3 regions of the Marinomonas sp. FW-1 genome follow, and region 2 is predicted to be linked to each of the others. Evidence: predicted binding sites of a transcription regulator. Region 2 holds the regulator's gene; each other region holds the start of a gene.

Region 1 (4,452 bases), 500 kb from region 2:
TGCGCTTATCTCAGCAAAGCGCTGAGTCTTTGTTGGATATTCTTAATGATATTTTAGATTTATCTAAGATCGAAATGGGTCGGTTGGTGTTAGATAAGCACGAATTTGAATTGCCAGAGTTAATTGAAGAAGTGACTAATATCTTTGTGCTCCGAGCAGAGGATAAAGGCATCGTATTAAATTCACCTGCGACTTTGGTTCCTGAAGTCGCCTTGTTTGGAGATCGATTACGACTCAAGCAGGTGTTGGTGAATTTGTTGGGTAACGCAGTTAAATTCACGAGCCAGGGTGAGGTATCTTTACGTATCGAGGTAGAGCCGCTGTCTGATATGGATATGGTTTTACTGGTTAGTATTGAGGACACCGGCGTTGGTGTGTCTGAGGAAAGTCAACGTCGGTTGTTCCAGCGCTTTAATCAAGCGGACAGTTCGACGACGCGTAAGTTTGGCGGGACTGGTTTAGGTTTGGCGATTAGCAAAGACATTGTCGAGGCCATGTCGGGGGAAATCGGCGTCAAATCGGACGAGGGTAAAGGGGCCACTTTTTGGTTCCGTATACCATTTGAAACACGTGCTTTGCCTGCTAAAGACGCGCCGCTAATGCCCAAATTTAAGGCGACGTTAGTGTATATTAATGACACTGGTCGAGAGTATGTTAGTGGGTTACTTGACTCGCTTGGTATTGCTCACAACGTATGCTGCGATCTTACACAAGCCTTGTCTGAAAAAGAGGTGATGGGTCAGTTTGTGTTCTTGGATGCCGATGCTTTAGCGGCTGGAAGCCAGTCTGATGTGTTGGCATGGGAGGCCGTTTGTGCGGATAAATCGGTGCCGCAAATTTTATTGCATGGGTGTTCCGATGTAGAGCCTGAGAAAGGGAAATACATCGATAGGTTAACTAAGCCTGTTTTTATCCGGTCTTTGTTGAAAGTATTAGAGAATATAAAACCTGTATTGGAAGGAGAGGAGATAATGACTGCGAAAGAAACGGAAAACACACCAGAAGGGCGTCCTGTCTTTAATGCCAAGGTTTTGTTAGCAGAAGATAATTTAACCAATCAGATTGTGGCTAAAGGATTATTAAACTTATATGGCGTCGAGGTTGTGGTGGCTAGTGATGGTCAAAAAGCCGTGGAAGAAGCCCAAGCCACTAAGTTTGATATGATCTTTATGGATTGTCAGATGCCAGAAATGGACGGTTATGAAGCAACACGGGTGATTCGTCAATCGACAGGGGGCGCAACGCCGTCTGATGTTGCGATTGTCGCGCTTAGTGCCAATGCGATGAAAGGCGATGAAGACGAATGTTTTGCTGCTGGTATGAATGACCATATTGCAAAACCGATTTCACAGGAAAAGTTAACAGCGATTCTTACAAAGTGGCTTTCATAAGGCGATATGTTGAATATGCTCATAGATATAGGGATTTTTCGTGATGATTGAGCCGCAAGTGTTTGATAGCACCGATTACAGTAATCGCCTAGCCTGCAATGAAGAATTGATGGCGCTGGTGGCTGCTGAGTTTATTAAGGAAGCACAAGGCTTATTGGACATATTGCATGCGCATATTGTTAACCAAGAGTGGGGGGAATTTTCATTAGTGGCGCACCGTTTAAGAGGCGCTGCATTAGAAGTGTCTGGTAATCGTTTTTGTAAGCTGATTGCAGAAATGGAAATGCTCTATAAGCAGGGCAGTGTTGAGGTAATTTCATCCCGTTATGGCATGTTAAAAGAAGAATTCGACGCGCTTGTCTATGCGCTTAAACAACACGTTTTACATTAATTCCTTCCCTTCATTTTTCTCATTATCCACAGGTATGGCTGTTTTTATACAGCTGTACCGGGTGATTTCGTTGGCTTAATTTTATCCTTTCTTCGGTTTTTGGTTTCATTTGAATGTTTATTGTATTTCAAATGAAACCTATTTATCATCAAAGTGAAATATTTTCTTTCTATAGTGGTTCTTTCTTTTCTAATAAAAACTCATTGTGAGGAACACGGAAATGCATAATTTGAAGTTAGCGTCAGTTGTTATTGGTTTATCTATGGCAAGTTCAGCCTTTGCTGCCACGCAGGTGGAATGGTGGCATGCAATGGGTGGTGCAAATGGTGAAAAGGTCAACGAGATTGCCAAAGCCTTTAATGATTCACAAAGCGATTATGAAGTAAAACCTGTCTATAAAGGCAACTATACCGAAACGATGACGTCAGCGATTGCTGCGTTTCGTGCGAAACAGCAGCCTGCCATTGTGCAAGTATTCGAAGTGGGTACGGCGAGCATGATGGCGGCCGAAGGCGCGATTTATCCTGTCTACAAATTGATGAAAGATTCAGGTCAGGCATTTGATGAAAGTGCTTACTTGAGCGCCGTGACGGGTTATTACTCGAACACTGACGGCGAAATGCTTTCTATGCCTTTCAACAGTTCCACACCTGTTTTGTATTACAACAAAGATCTGTTCAAAAAAGCAGGCATTAGCCAAGCGCCTAAAACATGGCAAGAAGTAGAAAGTGTGTCGAAGAAATTGTTGGCGTCTGGCGTTAGCTGTGGCTTTACAACCGCTTGGCAGTCTTGGGTGCAATTGGAAAACCTAAGCGCTCGTCATAATGTTCCTTTTGCAACGTTGGAAAACGGCTTTGCAGGTCTGGGTACAGAATTTAAATTTAATGGTCCTTTGCAAGTTGCTCATATAGAAAAAATGGGCGAATGGCAAAAGAGTGGCATTTTTAGTTACTCTGGCCGCACCAACGATGGCGCTGCAAAATTCTACAGCCAAGAATGCGCAATGTTTACTGAGTCCTCAGCTGGTTACGCGGGCATTAAACGTAACGCGACATTCGACTTTGGTGTGAGTGAACTTCCATATTGGGAAGGAAAGGTTAAGCAGCCTTCCAACACCATTATCGGCGGCGCATCTTTGTGGGTGCTGCAAGGTCATTCTAAAGAAGAATATAAAGGCGTGGCTTCTTTCCTAAGCTATTTGTCTAAAGCGTCTGTGCAGGCGGACTGGCATCAGTTCTCTGGTTATTTGCCAATTACTAAAGCGGCCTATGATTTGACCAAAGAGCAAGGCTTCTACAAGGCGAACCCAGGCACAGAAACCGGCGTTAAGCAAATGACGACAGGCACTCCTACGGCCAATACGAAAGGTTTGCGTTTTGGCAACTTTGTACAGGTTCGTGGCATTATCGATGAGGCTTTAGAGTCTGTCTGGAGCGGTAAAGTAGACGCACAAACAGCTCTTAATACGGCTGTTGAACGTGGTAATGCGCAACTGCGTCGATTTGAAAAAGCGAACAAGTAAATAAAAATCGCGCCCTTATGTTTTTTGCATAGGGGCGTTTTTTCTTTCTGAGTTGGCTCGTTTTTTTATTTGTTGTTCTCTTTTGTTTGGATTGTCCGATGACAGTTACCTTTCCTCAAAAAGGCCTACCTTGGCTGTTGTTGTTACCACAATTGTTGGTCACAGCGATTTTCTTTCTTTGGCCTGCTGAACAAGCCTTAGAACAAGCGTTTTATCAAGAAGACGCCTTTGGCTTGAGTCGTGAATTTATCGGTTTGGAAAACTTTATCGATTTGTTTACCGACCCTTTGTATTACCAGTCTATGTTAACGACCTTGGTATTCAGTTTTTCCGTTGCCATTGTGGGCATGTCGCTGGCGCTGTTTTTAGCTGTGATGGCGGACCGTGTGATTCGTGGCAAGTTAGCGTATCAAACATTATTGATTTGGCCATACGCTGTCGCGCCAGTATTGGCGGGTGTGTTGTGGTGGATTTTATTTGATCCGAGCATGGGGCCGATTGCCCTGTGGTTGAAGTCGGCGGGTGTCGACTGGAATCATTATCTTGATGGCAACCAAGCGATGATCTTAGTGGTGATTGCCTCGACCTGGAAGCAAATTAGCTATAACTTTTTATTCTTCCTAGCGGGTTTGCAAGCGGTGCCGCGTTCGCTTATTGAAGCGGCTGCGATTGACGGTGCCAGCCCTTTTAAGCGGTTTTGGACGATTGTATTTCCGCTCTTGTCTCCGACGACCTTTTTCCTATTGGTTGTTAATCTAGTTTATGCCTTCTTTGAAACTTTCGGTGTGATTGATGCGACGACCAAAGGTGGTCCAGGGCAAAGCACCACAACCCTAGTTTATAAAGTGTTCGATGACGGTTTTGTTGGTTTGGATCTTGGCGGGTCGGCAGCGCAATCTGTTGTGCTGATGGCGATTGTCGGTTTGATGACAGTTATTCAATTTCGTTTTATTGAGCGTAAGGTGCAGTACTCATGATCGAAAATCGACCTTGGTTAACTTTTGCTAGCCACGCGACATTATTGCTGGGTATTGGCTTGGTTGCATTACCCGTTTGGATGGCACTGGTGGCGTCGACGCATCCTGCTTCGGCATTTGGTGTTGGGCACATTCCCTTATGGTTTGGCGATGCCGGTGCAGAAACATGGG
Region 2 (4,452 bases):
TTCATTAGTCAGTTGTTTGATAGTTTATAACTCCTCACTTACAGCACCCTCCATCGTTATTATCGCCATTTCCGCTTTTGCGGAAATGGCCTACGAACAAAACTTATTGCTATCTAATGAAACAGCGATGCCTCCTCGCTTTTGGGGCGGGTGGTTCATTTACTTTGTGAAATCTTGGTTTTCGTCTGTTGTAATCGCAATAGCTGCCGTGACGGCATCATTGCGGGTTCGGTTAGCAGGGAAGTGACACGAGAAGGTACTGCCAAGCCCAGGTTGGCTGCGAACCTGTAGCTTGGCTTCATGGTGTAAGAGAACATGCTTCACAATTGCGAGACCTAAGCCTGTGCCGCCTGTTTTGGATCCTCGCCCTTTATCCACCCTAAAAAAGCGCTCAGTAAGTCTTGGAATGTATCTAGGGTCAATGCCGATTCCGCTATCTTGTACCGAAAATACGCCATTAAATTCGCTTGATTCCCACTTAATGGTAATGGCTCCGCCATCGGGTGAATATTTAATAGCGTTGACGACAAGATTCGAAAATGCGCTGTACAGCTCTTTATAGGAACCATATAAATGGGCTTCTTCAGGGATGTGCACAGACAGTGAATGCGAGTCTTTGAGGATAGGTCCCATAGCACTGGTGATAGAGCTTATGATGCTGGATACTTTGTGCCATTGATTTTCTTCACGCTTGTCGTTGCTTTCTAAGCGTGAAAGCAACAACAGATCTTCGATAAGCTGTTCCATACGTTCTGACTGCTCAGACATATTGACGATGCCTTTCTGCATACTCACTGGCAAGCTATCACGAAACATATCGAGGGTTTCTAAATACCCTTTAATTACGGTCAGTGGCGTTTTTAATTCATGGGACGCGTTGGCGACAAAGTCTTTACGCATCTGTTCTAGTAAGTGCAAACGCGTGACATCGCGAACAAAAATTAAGTGATCATTTTTGTCATACAAAGTGGTTTGAATTTCTAAATACACACCGTCTTTGGCGGGAGATTTGATGATTAAAGGCTCTCCGAAACGCTTTTGACTAAAATAACGGAAGAAATCTGGGTTGCGGACAATGTTGGTAATGACTTGGCCACGGTCTGTGTGACGAATTAAGCCAAGGAAATGCCCCGCAGAATTGTTCCACCATTCTAAATTGCCTTGATTGTCTGCCATGATCACGCCTTCTTTTAAGGCCGTGGTCGAGCTTTCAATGCGTGTTAATGCTTGGCGCATGCGACGTTTAGATTTACGTTGTTTTTTCTGCAGACGATAGACTGCATCAAACACATCCCCCCAAATGCCACTGGCTTCTGGGGGCGCTGCACGCCCTGAATACCGTAACCAATTATGGAATTGATAAAGCTGATACAGCTGCCAATACAAAGACGCCAAAACATACAGCAGCAAAACACCTAACAATTGCCCAATAATGAGACCGATGACAACGCAGGCTGCTAACCCTGCTAGCCAACTAAGAATAGTGTTTCGCCAAATGGTTTTCATACGGACCTTTTTGCTGAAAAGCGGTAGCCTGTTCCTCGTACAGTTTGTATCAAGAAATCATGGGTACTACCAATGGCTTTGCGTAAGCGACGGATATGGACGTCTACCGTACGCTCTTCAACGTACACGTTACCACCCCATACCTGATCTAATAATTGTGCTCTAGAATAAGCGCGCTCTTGGTGAGTCATTAAGAATTTGAGCAAACGGTATTCTGTTGGCCCCATTTCCAAAGGGCGACTACCAATGGTGACACGTTGGCTGATTGGGTCAAGCGTTAGACCTTCGATTTCGATCGGTTCATCAACACCCTGTGGTGTTGCGCGACGCAATACGGCTTTTAGACGTGCGACCAGCTCTCTTGGTGAAAAAGGCTTGGTAATATAATCATCGGCACCGACTTCTAAGCCTTGTATTTTATTATCTTCTTCGCCTTTCGCCGTCAGAATAATGACGGGAATTTCAGCCGTGGTTGTATCTTTTTTCAAGCGGCGTGTTAATTCGATACCGCTGCCGCCAGGCATCATCCAATCGACAAGCACTAGGTCTGGTCGATGATCCACAATGATCTCATGGGCTTGCTGGATATTTTCGGCTTCCAAATACTCGTAGCCCGCCATTTCAAGGGCGATGGCTATCATTTCGCGTATGGAAGATTCATCATCAATAATTAATACTTTTTTACCGGTCACAGGATTCATCCTCATCTCAGGAACGGTTTTATTAAAGCGATCAATTGTGACAATTCGGTTACATTGTCACAACTTTGCCACATATTACATTAAATAGCTTAGTACTAGGCCAATAAAGACGCAGTATCCAATGCGGTTATTGTCTAAGAAAGAACGAAAGCAAGCTTGCCTATCGCGCTCTTTTGCTTGTTTAAATTGTTGATAGAACAATCCAACACAGACAACAAGGGACACAAAGTATAACCAATGTAGCCCAGCGAGTAGGCCAATCCAAGTCAATAAAGACAAGGTTAGTCCTTGTAGGCAAACAATGACGAATAAATCATGGCGACCAAACAAAATCGCAGTAGATTTAATACCCACTTTTAGGTCATCCGGACGGTCTGTCATTGCATAATAGGTGTCGTAAGCGATTGTCCAAAAGCAGTTTGCGACAAACAGCATCCATAGCTCGGGATCGGTTAAATCACCTCCCTGAGCGCTGTAGGCCATGGGAATGGCCCATGAAAAGGCTAAGCCAAGAAATAACTGTGGCAGATGTGTGTAGCGTTTCATAAACGGGTACAGAGCAGCCAGACCTAAACCTGCAAACGACAATAGAATCGTTCTTAGGTCAGTAAAGAGAACCAAGATAAAACTCAAAATAGACAAAGCACAGAAGAGGAGAAGTGCTTCTTTTTCAGACACTCGCCCCGACGGTAACGGGCGGTTTTTCGTACGTTCAACATGACCGTCGACCTTCCTATCAGCGTAGTCGTTAATCACACAACCTGCTGAACGCATACTAAAAACACCTAAGACAAAAATAATCACCAGATGCCACTGCGGCATGCCGTCGGCGGCCAGCCATAAAGCCCATAAAGTGGGCCACATGAGTAAAAATGAGCCAATAGGGCGGTTGAATCGTGTTAATTCTGCGTAGTCTTTAAGTTTGTTCATACTATTCCAAACGGTGATTTTAGCTGGTGTATTTCATCAAAAAAAGCTTCATTAACCAATATCCCAGGACCAAATTGGTGGAAGACAGAGCGCCGCGCCCAAAGTGATTGGGGCTGGTTTGGAAACATATGTTTCGGTAATTGAGTGACTTCGATAGCGCTCCGCTTGAGCTGCCTATGTTGGAACAAATAGCCGCCTAATGGCTTGTTTTGTAGATGTTTTACTTGTCGCCAATGTCCTTTCAAGGACTTTGCAGGAATAACTGAGCGAGCATAAATCACGGCGATTCCGTCAACCTTGAGCAGTACTGTGCGAATACGTGCTGCGTCTCTTGGGCTGAGTTTTAGGCGCTTTCGTTCTCTTACTGTGGGCGTTCCCCAAGCGTCATCAAGGACTTCAACAGTTAATGCTCCCACGCTGTGTAGTTTTGCGGTAAGGGAGTCTTGTGTGATCAGCCAAGGCCAAAGCTTTTTCGGCACTTTCATTTTATTAATTTGATGTACTGGAGACCAGCGATAGTCAAACTGTTGTGCGGCAGATGGGTTCATTACCGCCTGAGGCATCTTCGTCATATGAGATTAAGCGTTCATTTTGTTGATTAAGGCGACCATTTTATGCAACTCGGCAGACTTCTGATAAATCGCATCACGGCAGCCTTCTGCTTCTTCCAGCGTCAATCCGATTTCGACTAACACCGATGGCTCTATGGGATTGTTATGGCGTAGCTGATTAGAGACAAACAGTAATTTCGCTAATATCGCGTGTTCTCCATAGTAGTGAGGCTTTTTACTGTATCTTATCGCCATCCAAATGTTGTCCGGTAGACTCCAGTAACGCAGTAGCCAAGAACCCAGTTGCTCTTTGGTGAAATGCAAAATTTGCATCTCAACCAGTTCAGACGGCAAGTGTGCATTTGCTTCTTGGTAGCGTGAAAGAATGGAAAAGTGTGGTGGTAAAATAGTGCTAATGCCCAAGTAGCCAAAATTATGTAACAAGCCGGCAAGATAAGCATGGCCAAGTTTAGGGCGATTTTGCATCGGCATGGCTTTCACCAATGACTCCATTAATACAGCATTGGACACGGAGTCTAGCCAGAAGTCTTCATAGTGACGTGGGCCATCTTCAGGTGGTTGAAAGCCATTCCCCATGGATAAGCCAAGCGCTAGGTTCATCACCATGTCGTAGCCTAATACGCGTATGATGGCATCTTCTACGGACTCTATAGAACCTGGAGCGCCATAGTAGGGTGATGATGCCCAGCTAATAACTTGAGCCGCCAAGCTTGGATCGAGGGCTATGACGTCACACAACTCAT
Region 3 (4,452 bases), 1.2 Mb from region 2:
CAGCCAAGTATTTATGCTTGGAGATAAAACGATACAGAAATTCGCCACGCTCATCATCGCCAAGATAAACAACAACGTGACCGTTCGCAGCAATAGTTAATTCGGCATTTTCATGTTTAAAGCGACCTAAAGCAGTACGTTTTTTCGGGCGAGAAGTCGGATCTAATGGATCGATTTCAACAATGTAACCGAAACGATTTGGCTCATTAGGCTCTTTGACAAGATCAAAGCGATCGTCCGCCATCGCCCAGTTATAACGACCTTCCGTACTCACGCCGTAACGCTTAAACGCTTCGGGCATTTTGTAGTTCTTGTCACTTGCACTGAAGTAACCATTAAAGTTCTCTTCGCACGTCAAATAGGTACCCCAAGGCGTTTGTCCATTACCACAGTTATTCCAAGTTCCTTTGGCAACCAGCCCTTTAGGATCTTCTGAGGTTTGTAGCCATTTATGACCACGAGCAGGTCCTGTAATGTCCATTTCCGTATCCGCCGTGATTCGACGATTGTAAGGAGAATCCTGAACAATCCCCCATTTTCCGCCGCGCTCTGCTACTTCAATAATAGACACGCCGTGAGCCGCTTTGTTTTTACGCACATCATCAGCATTAGCAGGCATGCCATCAGCACGATTAGCATGAAGCGTTTTTTCATTAGTGTATTCGTTGTTGATGGCCATAATTTGTTTGCCATCTTTAGAAAAGAACGCCATGCCATCATTATGATCGCCAAAGGCCAATTCTTGTGAAGCGCCAGTACCACCTGTAGCGGCGTTAAAAGCAGGAGCATTACTGAATAAAGGATCACCCCAAGAGGCCAAAACCTCCCATTTATAACCTTCAGGGACAGTCACAGTATCTAACGTATTAGCTGCCACCTTGGTAAATGCAAGGCGTGATTCTGTGCTTCCTGCGGCAAGTGCTTTACTTGCTGCTAATGTTGTTGAGCCCATGACGAAAGCTCCGGCACCGACTGCTGCACCACCACTTAAAAAGCCACGACGTGACACCATTTTATGCGCAACTTCTTCAAATTCGACCACTTCAGGAGCGGGACGCACCAATTCATCTAACTCATCAAATCCTAGCTTTCTATCGTTTTTAATGCTCATAACACTGCCCTATTAATGATTAAAAATAGCCATTGGCGAGATTGATACCTAGGCATACTCTTTTTTGGTATTGCTCATGTCACTCTTCCTCTGGCAAGGAAACTGAAAAGTAACTTACCGAGAAAAGATGACATGAAAATGACAGTGTTGAGAAATTATGATTTATAGGCAGGATTACATAGGAAAGGATGGTTATCACTCAACCCGTAGAAAAAATATACGCTTTAAAAAATAGTATGGATAAGCCTAAAGCCAGCAGTCGCATTTATACAATAGATCAATGTTGCTTGTGGTTGTTTTCAGCCATTATTTCGGAGTACAAATTCGACTTTCCGTGTCGAACTTCTAAGCCTTCTCGTATAGACTTTTTTAACCCCTTAACCACCAAACTGTAGGAGTGATCGATTTGCCTTTGAATTTCGCCCATAGGCAATTCACCAGACAGAACAATCGAATTCCAATGTCGTTTATTCATGTGATAAGCAGGAATGACATCAGTAAAAATATCACGCAACTCAATAGCATGATCTGGAAGGCATTTCAGGTTTAAGAGTGGCGCACCCTGTTTCTTTATTAACAATGCAAACATCTTTCCCTGTACTTTGAACACGGCCGTATAATCATCGAATGGGTAATATTCTTCTGCCTCAGGTTTAGAAAGCAGATATTGTTTAAGTGATGTTGAATCCAAAATAGCGTCCTTATCATGCGTCAAAACAGTCATCAGTATAAAACAAAAAAGCCACTTACTGACATTCAGTAAGTGGCTTTAAACAGAGGTAAAATCTATCTAAGGTTAGCCTTGATGAGCCAAATATTCGTCATAAGTCCCTTGGAAATCAATAACCTTTTGTCCCTTAATTTCAATCACTCGATTTGCCAAAGAGGAGACAAACGCCCTATCGTGACTAACAAAGATCAAGGTGCCATCAAAATCTAACAAGGCGTTGTTTAACGCTTCAATTGCTTCCATATCCATATGGTTAGTCGGCTCATCCATCACTAAAACGTTTAGGTCCATCATCATCAACTTACCAAATAACAAGCGGTTTTTCTCACCACCCGAACAAACGCGTACTTTTTTATTGAAGTCATCTGCCGTAAAGAGCAAGCGCCCCAACATAGCTCTAACTTTAAGATCATCATGTTTCGCAGTACGCCATTTCGACATCCAATCAAATAATGTCAAATCGCAATCGAAGTCTTCGGTGCTGTCTTGTGGACAGTAACCAATTACCGCGTTTTCAGCCCATTTCACTTCACCCTGCTTGGCTTCTAGCTCTTTCATCAAGCAACGTAAGAATGTGGTTTTACCTGCACCGTTTTCACCAATAATCGCTAACCGAGAGCCCGCCTCTAGAATCATATTGCCGCCGGTAAACAGCAATTCATCAAAGCCATGCCCCAAATCTTCTAAGATCAACGCATGACGATGAAGCTTCTTGTCTTGCTTGAAGGTCAAAGAAGGCGTCATACGGCTCGACTGTTTTACTTCCGCCAATTCGATTTTTTCTAACTTTTTCGCCCGTGAGCTGGCTTGCTTTGCCTTAGAAGCATTGGCCGAGAAACGATTAACAAAGGCTTGAAGATCGTCCATTTCTGCACTCTTCTTCGCATTTTCAGTTAATAATTGTTCACGAATCAAAGACGAGGCTTCCATGAAATATTCGTAGTTACCTGGGTAAATACGCAACTCACCAAAGTCGATATCCGCCATGTGAGTACACACAGAGTTTAAAAAGTGACGGTCGTGGGAGATGATAATCATGGTGCATTTACGTTGATTTAACACACCTGCTAACCAGTTAATGGTATGGATATCCAAGTTGTTAGTTGGTTCATCTAGCAACAAAATATCAGGATTAGCAAACAATGCCTGTGCTAGCAAAACACGAAGTTTCCAACCCGGTGCAACTTGACTCATTAAGCCAAAATGAAATTCTTCTGCGATGCCCGCTTCCAATAAAATGTCGCCTGCGCGACTTTCTGCACTGTAACCATCCATTTCAGCAAATTCAGCTTCTAGCTCACCAGCACGCATGCCGTCTTCTTCGCTCATTTCTGGTTTAGCATAAATCGCATCTCGCTCTTGCTTAACCTTCCATAGCGCCACATCGCCCATAATAACCGCATCGACAACCGTGTATTCTTCAAAAGCAAACTGATCCTGACTTAAGGTACCGACTTTTTCACCAGGCGTGATAGACACGTTACCAGACGTTGGCGTCAGCGCCCCACTGAGGATTTTCATGAAAGTAGACTTGCCACATCCATTCGCGCCTATTAAGCCATAGCGATTACCGTTACCGAATTTTGCAGAGATGTTTTCGAACAATGGCGTTGCGCCAAATTGCATGGTGATATTAGCCGTGGAGATCAAAGGATAAAGCCCTAAACAAAAAGAAAAGAAAAACGTTTATACAGACCACAAAAGCAGGGTCAGAAGACAAACACAAAGATGGGCGAATATAGAGACTTAAGGCCCCAAAGTCGAGGATTAAGTGCCGTTTTTTTGAACAAGTCGGTCTAATAAAGGCTATTGATTATTTAACGAACCTATAATGCTCATTCTCGGTGCGAAATTACTCTAAAAATCTCACAAGACTGAATTATACATTCGTATTTTCGGGAGGGATGGCTGCTTCAGAAGGCGCTTTATCGTCTTCATCTACTGGCATTTCTGACTCATTCTTAGTTGGCTCATTATTCATGTAAGCCGCAACCTGAGCCACCAAAAAGCTGGCCACATCTCGACTTGCGCCATTAAGTAAGTTTTTTCGGGCCTTTCTTGTAATATCAAGCTGAGTACTTGCCCCTAAGGCAAAGCTAGCCAGTAAGCCTGTTGGACTGGTTGCTGTATCAAGTAAATTATCAGCCGCTTTGTCACGAGACGCCTTTGCACGTTTTTCTAAAATTTGTGTGCGAAAATATAGGCGTTCTCGCTGTTGACGCATTCGCTTTAAACCAAACATATATTACTCATCGTCTGTTGGAATAATGGCATCGAAAGTACGAGTAAAATCCATGCTTTTCAAGGTTTTCTTCACCAAATACAGCAAAACAATAGAACTTAGAAAAGTCACAAATGTTGCCGTTAATAAAATCCCGACCAAAGAAAAACCATAGCTCCATGCGAGAGCTGCAATACTGGCAATAATTAATAACCAAGTAGTGAGCAACAAGAAAATCACGCCACACATTAAGGCAAGGAGCTGGGCACTAGACGTTACCCATAACTTAGCTTCTAACGCTCCTAGCCCTAATACACTCTTCAGCCAACTTTTATGAGTATCAATAACCTCATCAAAATCCGATTTTTCTTGCTGAGATTCAGCCTCAGA

What was found. Region 2 encodes PhoB, which activates phosphate uptake and scavenging genes when phosphate is short. Its sites were predicted from a motif close to TGTCATANNNNTGTCANA; they were not measured.
Region 1: ugpB (sn-glycerol-3-phosphate ABC transporter substrate-binding protein UgpB) is a predicted target of PhoB. The motif match lies at 1,926-1,943, and genes of this name have one in related genera.
Region 3: C1X04_RS05075 (PhoX family phosphatase) is a predicted target of PhoB. The motif match lies at 1,238-1,255, and genes of this name have one in related genera.

The regions. Positions count from the first base shown of each region.
Region 1 covers NZ_CP025987.1:428,827-433,278, forward strand. Annotated here, with positions in the region: gene C1X04_RS01970 (ATP-binding protein) at 1-1,391, shown strand, start outside; gene C1X04_RS01975 (Hpt domain-containing protein) at 1,435-1,782, shown strand; gene ugpB (sn-glycerol-3-phosphate ABC transporter substrate-binding protein UgpB) at 2,003-3,304, shown strand; gene ugpA (sn-glycerol-3-phosphate ABC transporter permease UgpA) at 3,403-4,281, shown strand; gene ugpE (sn-glycerol-3-phosphate ABC transporter permease UgpE) at 4,278-4,452, shown strand, end outside.
Region 2 covers NZ_CP025987.1:3,891,852-3,896,303, reverse strand. Annotated here, with positions in the region: gene C1X04_RS18070 (response regulator) at 1-30, shown strand, start outside; gene phoR (phosphate regulon sensor histidine kinase PhoR) at 160-1,506, opposite strand; gene phoB (phosphate regulon transcriptional regulator PhoB) at 1,503-2,198, opposite strand; gene ubiA (4-hydroxybenzoate octaprenyltransferase) at 2,283-3,137, opposite strand; gene C1X04_RS18050 (chorismate lyase) at 3,134-3,709, opposite strand; gene C1X04_RS18045 (HDOD domain-containing protein) at 3,716-4,452, opposite strand, start outside.
Region 3 covers NZ_CP025987.1:1,081,190-1,085,641, reverse strand. Annotated here, with positions in the region: gene C1X04_RS05075 (PhoX family phosphatase) at 1-1,111, opposite strand, end outside; gene C1X04_RS05070 (MmcQ/YjbR family DNA-binding protein) at 1,389-1,802, opposite strand; gene C1X04_RS05065 (ABC-F family ATPase) at 1,908-3,491, opposite strand; gene C1X04_RS05060 (hypothetical protein) at 3,721-4,083, opposite strand; gene C1X04_RS05055 (hypothetical protein) at 4,087-4,452, opposite strand, start outside.